DNA from 3 places in the Agrobacterium sp. 22-221-1 genome. Region 2 is predicted to be linked to each of the others. Evidence: riboswitches for the same ligand, from Rfam matches in the RefSeq annotation. Region 2 holds a riboswitch; each other region holds the start of a gene.
The links. Region 2 has a riboswitch for thiamine pyrophosphate ahead of thiC (phosphomethylpyrimidine synthase ThiC). Riboswitches for the same ligand answer to the same signal wherever they lie in the genome.
Positions count from the first base shown of each region.

Region 1: linked by a shared signal. The riboswitch ahead of thiB (thiamine ABC transporter substrate binding subunit) and the one ahead of thiC (phosphomethylpyrimidine synthase ThiC) in region 2 are both predicted to bind thiamine pyrophosphate.
Region 3: linked by a shared signal. The riboswitch ahead of ACQZ5N_RS04750 (ABC transporter permease) and the one ahead of thiC (phosphomethylpyrimidine synthase ThiC) in region 2 are both predicted to bind thiamine pyrophosphate.

Region 1 covers NZ_JBNWCL010000004.1:165,904-169,525, reverse strand. Annotated here, with positions in the region: gene ACQZ5N_RS08235 (ABC-F family ATP-binding cassette domain-containing protein) at 1-479, shown strand, start outside; gene ACQZ5N_RS08230 (VOC family protein) at 578-970, shown strand; TPP riboswitch at 1,016-1,126, shown strand; gene thiB (thiamine ABC transporter substrate binding subunit) at 1,166-2,179, shown strand; gene thiP (thiamine/thiamine pyrophosphate ABC transporter permease ThiP) at 2,199-3,622, shown strand, end outside.
Region 2 covers NZ_JBNWCL010000004.1:6,056-9,677, reverse strand. Annotated here, with positions in the region: gene ACQZ5N_RS07510 (acyl-CoA dehydrogenase family protein) at 1-919, opposite strand, end outside; gene ACQZ5N_RS07505 (acyl carrier protein) at 919-1,170, opposite strand; TPP riboswitch at 1,353-1,464, shown strand; gene thiC (phosphomethylpyrimidine synthase ThiC) at 1,560-3,383, shown strand; gene thiO (glycine oxidase ThiO) at 3,385-3,622, shown strand, end outside.
Region 3 covers NZ_JBNWCL010000002.1:270,016-273,637, reverse strand. Annotated here, with positions in the region: gene ACQZ5N_RS04760 (hydroxyethylthiazole kinase) at 1-531, opposite strand, end outside; gene ACQZ5N_RS04755 (ABC transporter substrate-binding protein) at 528-1,478, opposite strand; gene ACQZ5N_RS04750 (ABC transporter permease) at 1,475-2,260, opposite strand; TPP riboswitch at 2,385-2,487, opposite strand; gene ACQZ5N_RS04745 (pilus assembly protein TadG-related protein) at 2,707-3,622, shown strand, end outside.

The sequences.
Region 1 (3,622 bases), 160 kb from region 2:
TTTCCGGCACCGTTATCCTCGTCAGCCACGACCGCGATTTCCTCGACCGCACCGTCACCTCCACCATCGCGCCCGTCAATCCGGATGAGCCGGACGGACGATGGATCGAATATGCCGGCGGCTATTCGGACATGATGGCGCAGCGCAAGGGCGCGGCGGAAGAAAAACGCAAGGCTGAGAAACAGGAAAAGGCGAAGGCCGCACCTTCCGCCTCCGCATCGCAGGATCCTTCAAAGGCCAAGGGCAAGCTTTCCTTCAAGCAGAAATTCGCGCTCGAAAATCTTCCGAAGGAGATGGAAAAGGCGCAAGGCGAAATCGCAAAACGCGAGCAGCGCATGGCCGATCCGGAGCTTTTCACAAAGGACCCGGCGGCCTTCAACACGCTGGCGCAGGAAATGTCGAAGCTGCGCGACAAGCTGGAGGCCATGGAAGAAGAATGGCTGGAACTGGAGATGCTGCGCGAGGAACTGGAGGGCTGAAGGCAATCAGTTCCCCGTTTGACCGGTCCTCCTCCCGCCTTTGATAGAAAAGCAGAATTGCCGTTCTATGCCGGCGTTCGTTTGGAGGAGTTGTGAAAATGCGCATGATTTTCGTCAATCTGCCGGTCAAGAATATCGAGACATCAAGAAACTTCTTCACCGCTCTCGGTTTCAGCTTCAACCCGGAATATTCGGATGACCGCACGCTCTGCATGATCGTGGAAGAGAATATCTTCGTGATGCTTCTCCAGGAGGGACGTTTCCGCGATTTCATCAACGGCGACATTGCCGACGCGACGCGAACCACCGAGGTTCTGACCTGTCTTTCCGCCGGAAGCAGGGAGGAAATCGACCGGATGATCGCGACGGCGCTCGCCTCCGGCGGCAGCGGCTGGAAGCCCGTTCAGGACCATGGCTTCATGTATGCCGGCAGCTTTCAGGATCCCGACGGGCACGTCTGGGAACTGGTGCATATGACGGAACAGGGCTGACCTCGGCCATCTTGCCAATCAGGGACGGCGGGACTACACCATCATCTTGATCTAACGGGGTGTCTTTTGCGCTTGGGTGTAAAAGGCTGAGAGGCTTGCCAACCCGAAGAACCTGATCCGGTTCATACCGGCGGAGGGATTAGACGGCTTTAATGCAGGCGGCTATTTCCCTATCGTTTTTTTGAGGAGATACCCGTGCGCCGTCGTCTTTTCCTGAATTCCCTCGTTGCCGCCTCGCTGTTTCTGCCCGGTCTTGCTGTTGCACAGGATAGACAGGAACTGACCGTCTACACCTATGAGAGCTTCGTTTCCGAATGGGGTCCCGGTCCCAAGGTGAAGGAGGCCTTCGAGAAGGTTTGCAATTGCACGCTCAATTTCGTCGGCGTGGCCGATGGCGTGGCGCTGCTCAATCGTCTGAAGCTTGAAGGGGCGGGGTCCAAGGCGGATGTCGTCGTCGGTCTCGACACCAATCTTGTCGCGGAAGCAAAACAGACCGGTCTGTTCGATGTCAGCGGCATCGATGCATCGGCGGCCAAGGTGCCGGGCGGCTACACGGACGATGTTTTCGTTCCCTATGATTACGGCCATTTCGCTGTCATCTATGATACGCAGACGGTGAAAAACCCGCCGGCGAGCCTTAAAGACCTTGTGGAAGGCGACCCCTCGCAGAAAATCGTCATTCAGGATCCGCGCACCTCCACACCGGGGCTTGGCCTGCTGCTATGGGTGAAATCGGTTTACGGCGACAAGGCCCCGGAGGCCTGGGAAAAGCTCAGGAAGCGCATTCTCACCGTTACGCCGGGCTGGTCGGAATCCTATGGCCTCTTCACCAAGGGTGAGGTGCCGATGGTGCTCTCCTACACCACCTCACCCGCCTATCACATGGTCGCTGAAAAAACGGATCGTTATCAGGCCGCCGCCTTTTCCGAAGGGCATTACATCCAGATTGAGGTTTCCGGTCTCCTTAAAAACGCGCCGCACAAGGAACTGGCAAAGCAATTCCTCGCTTTCACGCTGACATCCGGTTTTCAGGATGCCATTCCGGAAAACAACTGGATGATGCCGGTCGCGGCGACCTCCAAGCCCTTGCCGGAGGCGTTTTCAAAACTCGTGGTGCCGCAGAAGACTTTCCTGATGGATCCGGAAGAGGTGGCGAAGAACCGCAAGGCATGGATCGATGAATGGCTTGCCGCCATGAGCATGAATTGAGGAAGAGGCACACTCGCGCATGATGCTGCGTCGCGATTACCGGCGGTCGATCATTTTCGGAACGGCGGCTTTTGCCGCCGTTTTCCTGTTCATGGCGCTCGCGGTTGCGGCTCTCCTGTCCTTCGATGCTGGCGCGTCCGCTGCCGGCATCATGGATGCCTATACGCTGCGCATCCTGCGTTTCACGCTTTATCAGGCAATGCTTTCCACCCTTCTTTCCATTGTTCTCGGCCTGCCGGTGGCGCTGGCGCTTTGCCGTCGGCGCGAGTTTCCGGGAAGAATCTGGATCGTCAGGCTGATGGCGGTACCGATGGGTCTGCCTGTCATCGTTGGCGCCTTCGGCATCATCACCATCTGGGGCAGGCAGGGCGTTTTGAATTCGGCACTCGTTTTTGCCGGGGAGGATGAACCTTTCAGCATTTACGGCCTGTCTGGTATTCTTATTGCCCATGTGTTTTTCAATCTGCCGCTTTCGGTGCGGCTGATGCTGGCAGGGCTGGAGCGCATTCCGGGCGAATATTGGCGCATGGCGGCGAGCCTCGGCATGGGGCCGGTTTCGATTTTCCGTTTTATCGAATGGCCGGCGGTCGCGCGTCTCGTCCCCGGCATTGCCGGGCTTGTCTTCATGCTGTGCGCCACCAGCTTCACGCTCGTTCTTCTGTTGGGCGGCGGGCCGGCAGCAACGACGCTGGAGGTGGCGATCTATCAGGCGCTGCGGTTCGATTTCGATCCGCAGCGGGCGATTGCGCTTTCGGTTTTGCAGATTGGCCTCACCGCAATCCTGCTCGGCCTTCTTGCCTTTTTGCCGTCGCCCGAAGCGGAAATTCCCTCGCTTGGTCGTTCCCTTCGCCGTTTCGACGGAAAGGGCATCGGTGTCCGCCTCTGGGATGGGGCGGCAATCGTTTTCGCTGTTCTGCTGATCGGCCTGCCGCTTGTCGCCATCGCTGTCTCGGGTTTGAGGGCCGATCTGCCGCGTCTTCTGTCCGCGCCGATTTTCCTGCGCGCGGCGGCGACCAGTCTTGCAATCGCCGCACTCTCCGCAGCCCTCGTCGTGCTTTGCTGCATGGCGATCATCGGCGCACGCCAGGCGATAGGCTCCAGACGGCAGGCAGGGCAACCCCTGCGCTTCCTCTCCGCCATGCTGGGGGCAGGGTCTTCGCTGGTGCTTTTGGTGCCGCCAGTCGTAGTGGGAAGCGGATGGTTCCTGTTATTGCGCGTTTTCGGCGATGTCAGCTTTTACGCGCCAGTTCTCGTGGCGCTCATCAATATGCTGATGGCTTTGCCGCTTGCCATGCGGGTGCTTGAGCCGGCCTGTACCAGTCATTTTTTGCGAACCGGCCGGCTTTCCGCCAGTCTCGGGCTTCAGGGCCTGACGCGGCTGCGGTTCGCCGATCTTCCGGTTCTGTGGCGGCCGCTGGCCATGGCGTTTTCCTTCGCCATGGC
Region 2 (3,622 bases):
CGCTCTTGGTGTCCTCGTAAGCCTTGATGCCGGCGATGATGTTGGATTTCACGACCTGCAGCTTGGTGGAGACTTCCGCAAGGCGTATCGCGCCGGGAGGAGCGGTGCCGGGCGACTTGCGCGCCGCGGCTCTGACGAATGACTGGGCGCGCAGCACGGCATCCGAGGCGATGCCGTACCAGACGGCGCTCCACAGGAGATGCGAGCTTGCAAGCATGGATTGTGCAGCGATTTCCGCAAAAGGCTTCGGGAATATCTGCGCCGCCGGCGCTTCGCCACGAAACAGGAAGCCGTCCGAACAGGTGCCGCGCATGCCGAGCGTATCCCACACATGGGTCTTTTCGAGCGTGTACTGGTTTTTCAGAAAGACCGTCATCACCTGATCGGCGGGCGCGGCATCCTTGTGGGCGCGCGAGGTGATAAGGATCGCATCGGCATTGCTGCCATAGGAAATGACGGTGGCGTCCTTTTCCAGCCGGCAGAAATCGCCTTCGACTTCGATTGCACAGATGGAGTTGCGCAGATTGCCGCCAATGCCGCCTTCGGTGGTGGCGGAGCCGAGCAGAAGCTGTTCGCTGGCGATGCGGCTCATGAAGCCGGCATGCCATGCGCTCGTCTCGCCGTGTTCCACCAGGCTGGATGCCTTGATATGGTGCATGGCGAAAATCATCGCGGTTGCCGAACAGGCCTGACCGAGCCGGGCGCAGATATCGGCGATTTCCTGTAAGGAAGCGCTTTCGCCGCCCAGCGAAGAGGGGACCTGGATGCCGAGCAGGCGTTCCTGTCGCAAGGCGTCGACGGCTTCCTGTGGGAATCGGCCGGTGACATCCACCTCATCCGCGTGTTTGGCGGCAATTGCCGCGACACGGCCCGCGCGCGCGGACAGCGTTTCATCCTGCGGCGCTACGGTGACGTTCATCAGGCTGCCTCTTTACCATCCAGAATGAGCTTAACGGTGTCTTCAATGGCCCTGATGCTCGCAAATGACTTGCGATTCAGCAGATTGTCGGGGAATTCGATATCGAATGCTTCTTCGATGCCGAGCATCAATTGCACGGATGCAAAGGAAGAAAGGCCTGCCGCATAAAGATCGGCTTCATCTGCAATCGTATCGACTGGGGTTGGAAGCTGGCCGAATTTGGCCAGTATTTCACGAATAGTCGCGTTCATTCCGACGTATCTCCCATGAATTTCACATCAGGATGGTTTGTGCTTATCGTTACGTTGCAAACGATAATATTCGCCTAAACCGTTAGGTTAATTACAACTAACGGCAGCATGCGCCATTCCCGCACCTTTGCCAAGCATGGATCGTCGGCCTTGACAAATGCCGGTCGGTGTTTTTTGCTGTGGCCATTCACCAGGGGTGTCCCGTCAAGGGGCTGAGATTCTGCTTTCATGCGCAGTGACCCGTTGAACCTGATCCAGTTCATACTGGCGTAGGGACGGTGCAAAGACCGAAGGTCGGGCGGGCGCATGACGTCGCGTTTCGGCAATTCGGTATTTTCCATCATTCCGGCTCGAACTGGGTCTCCACTGTCAAACTTTGGAGCCTCAAGATGAATATCGCTGCCAAGAATATCCCGCTTGTCGTCACCACCGGGCCGCATGCCGCCTCTACCAAAATCCACAAAGCCGGTATTTTACATCCCCATATCCGCGTGCCGATGCGCGAGATCGCCGTTCATCCGACGGCGGGCGAACCGCCGGTGACGGTTTACGATTCCTCCGGTCCCTATACCGATCCTTCGCATACCGTTCTGATTGAAAAGGGTCTGCCGCGTCCGCGTCATGACTGGATCGTGGCGCGCGGCGATGTCGAGGCTTATGACGGCCGGCACGTCAAGCCGGAGGATAACGGCTTTGCCACCGGCGAACGCCTGACGCCTGAATTTTCGGTACGCCACCAGCCGCTCAGAGCCACGGCCGGTAAAGCCGTGACCCAGCTTGCCTATGCGCGGGCCGGTATCACCACGCCGGAAATGGAATTCATCGCCATCCGTGAAAATCTCGGGCGCGAGGCGGCCAGGGAAAAGCTGGCGCGTGACGGCGAAAGTTTCGGGGCGCATATCCCGGACTATGTCACGGCGGAATTCGTGCGTCAGGAAGTGGCGGCCGGCCGCGCCATCATCCCTGCCAATATCAATCATTCGGAACTTGAGCCGATGATCATCGGCCGCAATTTTCTCGTCAAGATCAATGCCAATATCGGCAATTCCGCCGTCACCTCCTCCATGGCGGAAGAGGTGGAGAAGATGGTCTGGGCGATCCGCTGGGGCGCGGATACCGTCATGGACCTGTCTACCGGTCGCAACATCCACAATATCCGCGAATGGATCATCCGCAATTCGCCGGTGCCGATCGGCACGGTGCCGCTTTATCAGGCGCTTGAGAAAGTCAACGGCATTGCCGAAGACCTGAACTGGGAAGTGTTTCGCGATACGCTGATCGAACAGGCGGAGCAGGGTGTGGATTACTTCACCATCCATGCCGGCGTGCGGCTGCATTACATCCCGCTTACCGTCAACCGCGTCACCGGCATCGTCTCGCGCGGCGGGTCGATCATGGCCAAGTGGTGTCTGCATCACCACAGGGAAAGCTTCCTCTATGAGCATTTCGACGAGATTTGCGACATTTGCCGCGCTTACGACGTCTCCTTCTCGCTGGGCGATGGCTTGCGTCCCGGCTCAATTGCTGACGCCAATGACGCCGCACAATTCGCGGAGCTGGAGACGCTCGGTGAGTTGACGCAGATCGCCTGGGCGAAGGATTGCCAGGTGATGATCGAAGGCCCTGGCCATGTGCCGATGCACAAGATCAAGGAGAATATGGACAAGCAGTTGAAGACCTGCGGTGAGGCGCCCTTCTATACGCTCGGGCCGCTCACCACCGATATTGCGCCGGGTTACGACCACATCACCTCCGGCATCGGTGCGGCGATGATCGGCTGGTTCGGCACTGCGATGCTCTGCTACGTCACGCCGAAGGAACATCTCGGCCTGCCGGATCGCAACGACGTCAAGGTCGGCGTCATCACCTACAAGATCGCTGCCCACGCCGCCGATCTCGCCAAGGGTCATCCGGCGGCACAGGTGCGGGACGATGCGCTGTCGCGCGCGCGGTTCGAGTTCCGCTGGGAGGATCAGTTCAACCTGTCGCTGGACCCGGATACGGCGCGCTCCTTCCATGATGAGACCTTGCCGAAGGAAGCGCACAAGGTCGCGCATTTCTGCTCCATGTGCGGGCCGAAATTCTGCTCGATGCGGATTTCTCACGATATCCGCGCCGAGGCGCAGAAGGAGGGGCTGGAGGCCATGGCCGCACGCTTCAAGGAAGGTGGCGAGCTTTATATGCCGCTCGCGACGCCTGCGGATGCCGAATAGCATGCGCGTGCTTGTCAAGGGAACGGGGGTCGCCGGTTTGACGGCGGCCTTCGAACTGGCGCGAAACGGCGTTACCGTCGCGGTTTGCGAGCGCAATGCCGAACCCTCGCGCGGCGCATCCTGGTATGCGGGCGGCATGCTGGCGCCCTGGTGCGAGCGTGAAAGCGCTGAAGCGGCGGTTCTGACGCTCGGTCAGGCGGCGCTCGACTGGTGGGATGAAGCGACACCCGGCCTTGTCG
Region 3 (3,622 bases), on a different contig from region 2:
CGAAAGGCACCCCGTTCCCGTCACCTTCGCCATCCACGGATGACCGTTGACGATCCTGACGCTGCGGGTGGCATCGCGCAGATGATCGACCGGCCCGGTCTCAATCCGTACAGCATCCGGCACGTCACCGATCAAGCTCATTTCGGCGCGATTGCCACGCACGATCGTCGGGGAAAGTGCGATGAGTTCGCGCGCGAATTCCAGACGCGACGGCGAATAGTCGCAATGCACAGGGTCGACGATCCACGGCTTGCCGGATGCATTGGCGATTTCGATCGCCAGCCGGATAACCTTGCGCCGCTCGGCATCCAGCGTGCCGAGATTGACGGTCAGCGCATCCGCCTTCGTCACGAAGCTCTCGATTTCCTCGAGCGAGGTGGTCATGGAGGGAATTCCGCCGACGACGGTGATGCCGTCTGCGGTGAATTTCTGCACCACGGTGTTCATCAGGCAATGTACGCGCGGGCGCGTTTTGCGCACGCGCTCCAGAATCTCGGCGGCGATTGCCGCTGTCGGAAAAGTCGTGGTCATGGCTGCTGCAGCTCCACGGCGATGTCGTCCGCCGCCGGCGCCTGCTTGATCAGCTGCATTTCCTGCATGAAAGCGCCGAAACGGGCATAGCGCGCGCGGTCGAGTGCAGCCGGGCGCTTGGCGAAGCGCGGCAGCGTGTCGAAGAAGGCCTGCTTGTTCAGCGCATCGTCAAGGTTCGGATAGGCCTTGATGAAAAGCTGCCAGGATTCCTGAGGATGATTGGTAATGAAGATCGCGGCTTGCTCCACGGCGGAGAGGAAACGCGGCAGCCGGCTGTCCTTTGCGAGATCGCGGTGGGTGACGAAGATCAGCTCGTCATAGGCCGGCACGCCGTGTTCCTCCGGGAAGAAGGAGCGGCCTTCATGTCCCTCGAGCCTCATCTGCGTCAGCTCGAAATTGCGGAAGCCGCCAAGCGTCGCATCCACCTTGCCGGCGATCAGGGACGGCGAGAGAGAGAAATTGACGTTGATGAGTTCGACATCGTCCTTCGTCAGGCCGTCCTTTTCCAGCATGCGCTTCAGCATCGCATCCTCGAAGCCGGAAACGGAAAAGCCGACCTTCTTGCCCTTCAGGTCCTTCAGGCTCTTGATCGGCCCGTCGGCCAGAACGGTGACAGTGTTGAGCGGGGTTTCGACCAGTGTACCGAAACGCACGAGCGGCAGGCCGGCATCGTGATCGAGATAGAGGTTCGGCTGGTAATGCACGCCGATATCGGCCTGTTTGGCCGAGACGAGGCGCGGCACGGCGGAGGGGTCTGCGGGCGGAACCAGTTCCACCTCCAGCCCCACATCGGCAAACAGGCCGCGTTCCCTGGCGATCACCATCGGCGCATGATCGGGGTTCACGAACCACTCGAGCAACACGGTCAGCTTGTCTGCCGCATGCGATTGCATGGGTGAAAGCACGCTTGCTGCCGCGACGACGAGGGAAAGAAGAGTTCGTTTCATGGTGCCGAAAGTCTCCGTAAAGATCTGAAAGGAATGGTGTGTTCTGTTTCCTTGGCCCAGGGGGCCATATTGGCGGTCGCCCGGTCGACGATGAGCCGCAGCAGCACCGCCATGATGGCGAGAATGGCCATGGCGGCGAACATGGTGTCGGTCTGCATGCGGGCATTGGACTGGATCATCACAAACCCAAGCCCGGCCGATGCGCCCACCCATTCGCCGATGACGGCGCCGAGCGGGGCAAGTGGCGCCGCCACCCTCAAGCCCGAAATCAGCGATGGCAACGCCAGCGGCACACGCAACCGGGTGAGGACCTGCCAGTGGCTCGCCTCAGTCAGCGAGGCGGCGTCAAGGATGGCGCGATCGGTGCGGTTGAGGCCATCCGTGAAAGCGGAGGCAACGGGGAAGAAGATGATGATCGCCGTCATGACCACTTTCGAAGCCATGCCGAAACCGAACCAGAGGACGAGGATGGGGGCGAGCACGAAAACCGGAAAGGCCTGCAGCACCAGCACCATCGGCCAGACGAGGCGGCCGAGGCGCGGGATGGCGGCAATCGTGAAAGCGACGAGAATGCCGGCGGCGATGCCCGCCGCAAGCCCGAGCGCCATTTCACCAAGCGTTACCAGTGCCTGCCCGAACAGGAAGCCCGGCTGGCGCCAGAAAGCGCCGGCAACATCGGCGGGCGATGGCAGGATATAGCGGGGCGGCGAAAACAGCCACGTTCCCGCCTGCCAGAAAACCAGCAGAAGACCGACACCGTTCAGCGCATGGGTGGCACGCATGAGCCGGACCTCAGACGCAGACGCACCGTGTGCGAAGGGCGGAAGGTTTCAGCATCATCATTCGTCTCCAGATGTGACAATCTCGGAGATCAGGCAAAGCGGAGAAGAGAAAGGGCAGCGCCTCTTGGCGCGACAGTTCCGTTCCTACGCCGGCATGACCCGGATCAGGTTCAAGGGTCCGGCTCATCGCCATCTCAGCACCGTTCGGTGCTCCCCTCGGAAGAGTTTGTTTTGTAGGTCAAGTTTCATAAATGTCAACGTCCCGCCAGCGATCCGTCGTCAGGCGTGATCGTGAATGCCTGAACGGGTTTGCGCTGATGCGCATCTCCAATTGGCGTATTAGTTATTGAGGAAATTAGATTTATCGAAAATTAGTTATCTCTTGAAACTGCCTTTCAATATTATTCGGCTAACTTTCCCTCCGGGGAAAGGTTCCGGGGGCGAATTTGAAGAACATCTGGCAGGATAAATCGGGAAATTTCGGCATTCTCAGCGCCCTGTTGATGGTGCCGCTGATCGGGGCGGCCGGCGTGGCACTCGATGTGACGCATGGCATGGCTGTCAAATCGGACCTGCAGATGGCGGCGGATGCCGCGGCGCTTGCAGTGGTTGCCGATACGTCGTCGAGCGTTCACAAGGCAAAGGAAATGTCGGGCGACGGTGTCATTTCGCTTGGCACTGATGAAGCCTCCGCATTTTTTGAAAGCAATGAGCGGGCCAATCCCGATTATAAGCTCCTGTCTCTTGATGTGTCGGTGATCAAACACGGTAACGCCATCGAATCCTCGGTCAGCTTCAAGGCATCGGTCGGCACGACGCTTTCACGGATACTCGGAGAGGATCTCATCACCGTTTCGGGCAAGGCGACCGCCAAATACGAGACGGAAACATTCAGCGACTTCTATGTCCTGCTGGATAACACCCCTTCGATGGGCGTTGGCGCGACGCCGACCGACGTTGCTACCATGGTTGCCAATACGAGCGACAAATGTGCTTTCGCCTGTCACATCGTGAAAAACGGGGTGGTCGATACAAACAGCTATTACTACAAAGCCAAAAGCCTCGGGGTCACTACACGCATCAATGTGGTGGCGCAGGCTACGGCAAGCCTGATGGATACGGCAAAGTCCACGCGGAAAAGCAGCAATCAATATCGCATGGCTGTCTATACCTTCGGAGAGAAGGCGGAAGATACGAAGCTGCTCGAAGTCGTTCCCCTGACCTCGGATCTGGCGACCGCGAAGAAAAAAGCGGGCGAAATCGATCTGATGTCCATTCCTTATCAGGGTTATAATAACGACCAGCAGACCGATTTCGACCGGGCGCTGACCCAGATTGGAGACAGGATCGGCTCTTCGGGCA